Regions from separate parts of the Picosynechococcus sp. PCC 73109 genome, predicted to be linked through region 2. Evidence: riboswitches for the same ligand, from Rfam matches in the RefSeq annotation. Region 2 holds a riboswitch; the other holds the start of a gene.
What was found. Region 2 has a riboswitch for cobalamin ahead of AWQ23_RS03350 (TonB-dependent receptor). Riboswitches for the same ligand answer to the same signal wherever they lie in the genome.
Positions count from the first base shown of each region.

Region 1: linked by a shared signal. The riboswitch ahead of metE (5-methyltetrahydropteroyltriglutamate--homocysteine S-methyltransferase) and the one ahead of AWQ23_RS03350 (TonB-dependent receptor) in region 2 are both predicted to bind cobalamin.

Region 1 covers NZ_CP014003.1:139,484-143,603, forward strand. Annotated here, with positions in the region: gene AWQ23_RS15515 (CmpA/NrtA family ABC transporter substrate-binding protein) at 1-156, opposite strand, end outside; gene ntrB (nitrate ABC transporter permease) at 170-1,009, opposite strand; cyclic di-AMP (ydaO/yuaA leader) riboswitch at 1,107-1,270, opposite strand; cobalamin riboswitch at 1,706-1,904, shown strand; gene AWQ23_RS15530 (hypothetical protein) at 1,929-2,180, opposite strand; gene metE (5-methyltetrahydropteroyltriglutamate--homocysteine S-methyltransferase) at 2,279-4,120, shown strand, end outside.
Region 2 covers NZ_CP013998.1:698,381-702,500, reverse strand. Annotated here, with positions in the region: gene AWQ23_RS03355 (D-alanyl-alanine synthetase) at 264-1,418, shown strand; cobalamin riboswitch at 1,487-1,634, shown strand; gene AWQ23_RS03350 (TonB-dependent receptor) at 1,998-3,965, shown strand; gene AWQ23_RS03345 (phosphodiesterase) at 4,006-4,120, shown strand, end outside.

The DNA of each region.
Region 1 (4,120 bases), on a different replicon from region 2:
CAAACTTTCTGGCCGTACCAAGGGCTCAACCGCTAAAGCGTGGGGTAAACGACCCTGAATCTTTTTATCCGTTGGGGCAGTACAAGCACCATAAACTAATGCCGAAGCCGTTGCCCCCATCCCAAACACAAAGGAGCGTCTACTTATTTTATTCATTGCAGTGATGCTCCTAATGCTGGGCCGGACGATGGGTAATCGCCGTTTGTAGATATGCGAGGGCCGAATCTAGGATCAAGCCTGTGATGCCGATGACAAATACCGCCAAAAATACCGAACTCACATTCAGACGATTCCACTCGTCCCACACAAAAAAACCGATACCAATGCCTCCGGTAAGCATTTCCACCGCGACAATGACCAACCAAGCGACTCCCATGCTGATCCGCAGACCTGTGAAAATGTAGGGTAAACTCGCTGGCAAAATAACCCGCCATAGTTGTTTCCAGCGGGGCATTTCTAACATTCGCGCGACTTCGAGATAATCCCTCGGTACCTGGGCCACACCTTCTGCGGTGTTGATGATCGTTGACCAGAGGGAGGTGATAAAAATGACAAAAATCGCCGAGGGTTCTGCCCCATTAAAAATCGACAAGGCGATCGGTAGCCAAACTAAGGGCGATACAGGTTTGAGAATTTGAATAATTGGATTAATTGCGAGCCAGGCATTACGGGAGAGGCCAATCCAGATCCCCACCGGGATCGCCACCAAAGCCCCCAAAATAAAACCAATAATCACCCGGCGCAAACTGGCCAAAAGCAACCAACCTAAACCCAAATCGCCAGGGCCGCGCCGATAAAAGGGATGCAGAATAAAATCCAGGTTATTGACCAATGCTTCTAGGGGCGTCGGCATCATTTCGCCCCGTACTAAGGCGATCGCCCACCAGAGCAGTAACAATCCCCCAAAACCATAGAGAGGTAGCCAAACTTCTTTCCGGAGACTTCCTTGCCAAAAAGGTGGTACCAAAAACTTTCTGACCCCACGGGCCAAACTTGATAATAAAACCATGCAAAATTACCTACCCTTTCACAATAAATAGAGGGAAGTGATTGGTAACTGACAGTCGTTGTCTGGGAATTCTGATTTACGGTGCGATCGCCGCGCTTCAGTCTTCTTCCGATGCTGACGAGGTTAGCTGACGGGCTAGGACTGGAAGATGTCCCTTTTCTGCATATCTCAGAAAATAAGCCCCGGTGTCTTCCCGGTTGGGTTGACGGGTGGTTCCCCCGCTTCAAGGCTTCGTAACCTTGAACTAAGCTGACTTACTCAGTTGGCCTATAAACTAGCATTTCTCCAAGGACTTTGTAAATTACCGTAGGGATCAAAAAATCAAAAATCCAATCAAGCCCAGGGGACTGAACTCCCTTTGCCCCTGCCAGGAGATATCCCATTGGGGGGCGATCGCTGGGAGATTTTCGGCGCAGCTCTTCAGATCCAGCACCCATGCAATTCCATCGAGCACTGGCTTGCCAGTGACCAGACCCCACCGGGCGTTTCCTGGGCTTGCTTCAAAACTCCCAAAATCCCTATTTCTAATCATGGGTTGACCCTATTGCCGCAACAGTCATTACAGATTTATCTTTGAGATTTCCTTAAAATTAGCGACTCTTTTTGGCACTTTTAATTTTCAACAATCCTCAGCACAAATTTATGATTTGTTTGAAAAATATTCGCCTTTAGCACTGAGAATATGAATTCAATGATATTATAGAATCTACTTTCGGTTCCAGTAGGGATCAGCCACTGGAGGAAACGGGGAAAGAGCAGTGAAAATCTGCCGCTGTCCCGCAGCTGTAAGCCAGTTTTAGCGCTGCAATTTTAGGGGTCATTGCCATGATCAATCTAAAATTAAGCCCTAAAAATTGTGTAAGTCAGAATGCCCGCCGATCGCCAATCACCTTCTAAAACATCTGCGAGGTACGGATGATCACTGTTTTAGTCTTGGCACGTTCAAGGACGTGTCACCATAGGAGCGTTTCGACAAAGCTCTTCTTCCAAGTCTTAGAAACCACTCAGGCATCACTGCCAAAATATTCCTAACGATTTTGCCAATTAAGTTATGGTCATTGGCGCTGTTTTGATTTAGGGCCTGGGCATTTTTCGATGTCTCAATTTCATGGGCGATCGCCTTTTTCTTTTTAGGTTGTTTAATCCTAAATGGGGTAATTTTTTGCTGCATTCGTAGCGTTACTTTCCCTAGGTTAGTGGTCAAGCTTCCTAACAATTTGTCATTCAATTTTTTAGAATCAAATTCATTTAGGACAATACATAATGACGATGTTTCAAACAACGACTCTCGGCTATGCTCGCATGGGTAAACGCCGGGAACTCAAGAAAGCATTAGAAACTTTTTGGGGTGGAACTTCTAGCGCGGATGATTTGTTGGCCTTACGGCAAGATCTTGAAGTCAAAACTTGGCAAGCACAGTTAACGGCAGGCATTGATCGCATTGCCGTAGGGGATCAGACCCTCTATGACCATGTCCTGGACTGGACGGTACGTTTGGGGCTGATTCCCAGACGGTTTCAGGGTTTGAGTGGGCTGGATCGCTACTTTGCCATGGCTCGGGGCCGGGATGCTTTACCTGCGCTGGAAATGACGAAATGGTTCGACACAAACTACCACTACCTAGTGCCTGAGATCGAAGACAAGATGCAACCTCTGGGGAACTTTGGGGAATTCTTGGCGATGGTGCAGCGATCGCAAGCCGTTTTGGGCGATCGCGCCGTACCCGTAGTCCTCAGTCCGGTGACCCTCTTGGCCCTGAGCCGCCACAACGGGGATTTGATGGCTTGGTTGGATCAGTTACTGCCGCTATATGTCGATCTCCTAGGCCAGCTCAAAGCCCTGGGGGTAAAGGAAGTCCAACTGCATGAGCCAATTTTGGTCACGAGCCAAGCCGCCGATCTCAAGACAGCGGTGCAGAATACTTACCACCAACTAGCCAGCGTCGGCTTGCCCATACAGCTAGTCACTTACTTTGATGACCTGGGGGTGAACTACGGCTGGGTGACGCAGCTACCTGTGGCAGGGATCAGCTTAGATTTTACCCGGGGTCACAACTTAGATCTGTTGATATCCCAAGGATTCCCCGCCGACAAAATTCTGGGAGCTGGGGTCGTCGATGGACGTAATATCTGGCAAATTCATCCCGATGTCATCTTGGCAATGTTGAAAAAACTACAGGCGATCGCCCCTAACCTGCGGGTACAGCCTTCGGCATCCCTGCAATTTGTCCCCCACGATGCCACGCTGGAAACTCAGTTGTCGGAACCGTTACGGAATGTGCTGAGCTTTGCTGAGCAGAAGTTGGTAGAAGTGGTGTTTCTGGCGCGGATGCTCAACAGCGAAGACACTGCTGCCCAGCAAGCGGAAATGCAGCATCAGTGGCAGGCGTTCGAGCAGTTCAATCCACCGAATCCAGACGTGCGGCAGGCTTTAGCAAGTTTGACCGTGGAAGATTTTGAGCGATCGCTCTCTTACTCTCTGCGGCTAGACAAGCAGGTGAAGCTACCACATCTGCCTACCACCACCATCGGCTCCTTCCCCCAAACCAAAGAAGTGCGCCAGTTGCGGGTGAAGTACAAAAAAGGTGACATCTCCCAGGCGGAGTATCAAAGGAACATTGATACCAACATTGCCGAGTGCATCAAAATTCAGGAGGAAGTCGGCCTAGATGTTCTGGTGCATGGGGAATTCGAGCGCACCGACATGGTGGAATACTTCGGGCAACAGCTTGAAGGCTTTGCTTTCACCGTCAATGGCTGGGTGCAGAGCTATGGCAGTCGGTGTGTGCGTCCCCCAATCATCTACGGCGATGTCTCCCGTCCCCAGCCGATGACTGTGCGGGAATTTCAGGTGGCGCAAGCGCTGACGCAAAAGCCCGTGAAGGGAATGCTGACGGCTCCCATCACCATCCTTAACTGGTCATTCTCTCGTGCCGACATTTCTCGCCGAGATCAGGCATTTCAGATTGCCTTGGCACTGCGGCAGGAAGTTGCTGACTTGGAAGCAGCCGGTGCCCAGATTATCCAGGTGGATGAACCTGCCCTGCGGGAAGGCTTACCGCTCAAGGTACAGCGCTGGAGCGATTATCTGTCCTGGGCGGTGGATGCATTT
Region 2 (4,120 bases):
CGTGAGGAGATAAAAGCGCGCATGAACAACCTGGCGCAGGTCAGTGGGACAGGAGCTTGCTAGATTGAACTGGGGGAAGTAGGGGGTTGATGAGAGACCATTGGTCATTGGTGAGGTCTGTCGAACAGGATGCAGACATAATTTTTTTGTTTAGAGATCTTAGTACTTTTAAAGACTCAATCTCTTTTTTTCTGCCTGCCATATCTTTCTCAGAGATCCTCTAAAATAACAAAACTGCTCAGAATTGTGGGAAAGTCACGTTAATGATGGGATTTGTTTACGATTTTAGTCAACTGCCAAACTACCTTGAAATTCTCCGGAAAAAGTTAAGAATTGCCGTAATTCATGGGGGTGACAAAGCAGCACAGGGGGCCGTGATCTACCAAACCCACAATCCCCGCTCCACCAAAACCTACGAAGTGGTAGCCCATGACATTGCTGCGGCCCTCGAAGATTTAGGGTTTCAGCACGTGTTTGTGTTGCCCGATGATTCGACATTAGGCGATCGCCTCCGGAAACATCAAATTCATTTGGCTTGGCTGAATACTGGTGGGGTTCAGGGTTACAATCCCGTCTGCCACACCCCGGCAATTTTAGAAATGTTGGGAGTACCCTATATCGGCCATAACCCTTTAAATAGCTCGATTTTAGATAATAAACATAGCTTTAAACGGGAACTGCAAGGGCTCGGTTTTCCCACCGCGCCGTTCATGATTTGGCATCCGGCCCAGGGGCAATTTACTGCCAAGGACAACGCTCGTTTCCAACAGACTTTTGGCGATTACCAGGGCAGTTTTCTGGTTAAACCCGTGTCTGGTCGTGCCTCTTTGAACATTCATTTTGTGGATCAGCCCCAGGATCTCGGTGAGGCGATCGCCAACATACATCAGCAAACCCACAACACCGCTTTGATTGAACCCTTCTTAACCGGGCGCGAATTTTGTGTCTCTGTGTGTGGCTATGTGCGCCATCGTCAAGGACGGTTTGAAAAATTAGAATCTCCCTTTACATTTTCGATTTTAGAGCGTCTTTTAGAAGCCGATGAAAAGATTTTTACCTCGATGGATAAAAAGGCAATTACAGGCCAAAGAATTCGCTTTTTAGATGATAGTGACCCAGCCAAAAAAAAACTAGCAAAACTCGCCCAACAAGTCTACTGGGAATTTAGTTTAAATGCCTTAATTCGTATCGATGCCCGGATGGATGCGATGGGAAATATCCAAATTTTAGAGGCTAATCCCAAACCCGATCTTAAGCGGCCCGCTGCCAACGTCACTAGCCTCGTCGCCCAGGGACTATCAGAAGAGGGAATGACCTACGAGGATTTAATTTTGTCGCTGATTAGCGATCGCCTGGATTATTTATTGACCAACCACGCCCAGATTATTCCCCATATTACGGCCCTGCTTAATCCCTAAAGGTGCTTTTCTCCCAAGGCTCAAGGGGACTTCATAAATCTATTTACATCGGGGGCGATCGCCTGCTATATAATTAGACTCTGTTCGGTTTTATCGGGGATCAGCCGATAAAAGCAATGGGGAAAGAACGGTGCAAATCCGTCGCTGTCCCGCAGCTGTAAGGAAATTTTCCGCAATTTCTAAGTCAGAATGCCCGCCGAGCCAAGCGTAAACATTTTAGTAATTACCCATCTGCGAGGTACGGATGATGTTTTCTTTTAGCACTCAATCTTTTTCTGCTGCCCATAATTTCTATCTTCTGAGACTGCAATATCGCCGCAATCAGCAAACCCAGTCTCGTTAGTGAGTTTGTCTTAAACATTGCTTTAACCCGTTATTCCATCAGCATTAGCCTCATTCAATGAGGTTGAGAAATGCATTGATTTTGGCAAACCAGAAAAAATCGACGATGTTTTGATCGCTCAACTGCTTTGCTTTTCTTAAGGTTATTGACCAAGGCTTTTTATGACTTAAAAGTCTTGCCATTGCTTTATGAATTCTCCCTTCATTACATTAAAAATTAGCCCAAAATATTCTTAGATGACGTCATTTTTTACGCCCCAGATGATTTGCTTTACGATTGTTTGTTTTCTCTGTAGTAGTACCGCTGTTTTTGCTCAAGAAGAGAACGATCTAGATGATGAACAAGAGACCGTTGATTTTGAACTAACGGTCATTGAACAGCTATTAAATCAACCTGTATATGCTCCGTCGCGCCAGGAAGAAACGGTTCAAGATGCAACCCGTGCGGCCTATGTGATTAACCGGGAGCAAATTGAAGCCCAAGGGTATCGCACCGTCAACGAAGCCTTGAAATATTTCCCTGGGATTTTTATTGATAGCACGGCTGGATCTCGCCTTGGTGCCCAAAGTTCTCAGATTTTTCGGGGGGCTAATAGTTCTTCCCAAACATTAATTTTGCTTGATGGCAGGCCGCTGAATCGTTTCGATTCAGGGAACTTCGATCTGTCTAATTTGACTACCGATAATGTCGAACGCATTGAATTAATCCCTGGGGGCAGTTCGGTACTGTTTGGTTCCAATGCCATCGGCGGCGCGATCAATATTGTGACGCGCCAACCCGGATTTAACCAACCAGTTGCAGTAGAGACCGGGATCGATCTGGGGAGCTTTGGCTACAATCGCCAGAATATTGGGGTGAGTTTTGGTGCAGAAACCCAGGCAGTGCGACTGGCCTATGACCGAACCGCCGCAGAAAATGATTTTGACTATGACATTGCCACACGGGGTTTGTCGGGTGTCCGGGATAATGCGGCGACGAATATCCAAAACGTGAATCTCCAGGTGGTTAATCAGTTAGGCGATCGCCACCGTCTGCGCTTCAACGGCATTTACAGCAGTAAGGATTTAGAAATTCCGAGTGGTGTAGATTTCCCAAGCCCGGACGCAACGCAATATGATAATAACTGGCTACTGTCGCTGGATTTAGAGTCTCGCCTAGGGAATAGTGATGATTCTCTGTTGACGACAAAATTATTTGCTGACTTAAATGATTTTCGCTTCTTTAATACTCAATTTGGCGGTACAGATGCCCGCTATGAAAACAATTCCTTTGGTGCCCAGATTCAGCACAATTGGCAACTAAATGAAACCCAAAATCTCACCTACGGTTTTGATTATCGCTATTTGACTGCAAAAGCAGAAGATCCTGGCGTATTTGGCTTTAGTTACGACGAAAATCTCAGTCAAGGGGCAATTTTTGCTCGCTATGGCCTGGATATTACCCCGGAACTGGCTTTAAATCTGGGCGTGCGCCAGGACTTTAATAGTTTGGCTGATGGTTCAGTCACATCACCCAGCGCAGGGTTTGCCTGGCAAGTGGGAGAATCGACTCGCATTCGGGGTAACTATGCCCGCAATTTCCGGGTTCCGACTGCCGTGGATCTCTATTTTCCTGGGTTTAGCAATCCTGATTTAGTGCCGGAACTGGGTAATAGTTTTGATCTGGGCATTGACCATCGCTTTTCGGATCGTGCTTTGGTGCGCCTGACTTATTTTAATAACACTCTCGATGATGCCATCGTCTTTGATCTTGGGACATTCACTCCCCAAAATGTCCGGAAAGCCCGCAATCAAGGTTTAGAAGCAGAGGTGACGTTGCAATTGTCCCGATCTTTTTCTGCCTTTGCTAACTACACTTGGAACAACTCAGAAATTCTTGCTGATGCTGATCCGACAGTGGTTGGTAATGAGGTCGCCTTTGCGGGTACAGATTATTTCAATGTGGGCCTTGCCTACGAAAATCCCCAGGGAATTTATGCCGGAATCTTTTTGAAACGGGTAGGCGATCGCCTGACGAATAATGCCAATACTGAATCCTTGGCAGGCTACACAAACCTAGATCTGCGGGCGCGCTATCCCATCAGTGATACCGTAAATTTAACGGCGAGTGTGGAAAATTTGTTTGATGCGGATTTTGAAACATTCCCCGCTTACCCTGGAGTGGGGCGTCGGTTTCAGATTGGTGTCAATGCTCAATTCCGTTAAGCTGCTTTGTTTCGTTTCCCAATTTTGCCCACAATTTCCTATGGTTCTCATTGCCCAAATTACTGATACCCACCTCCTCGACCATCCCGATGCCGAAATGCGCGGCGTTAAAACCGATGCGTCTTTTCAAGCAGTCCTGGCGGCGGTGCAACAAT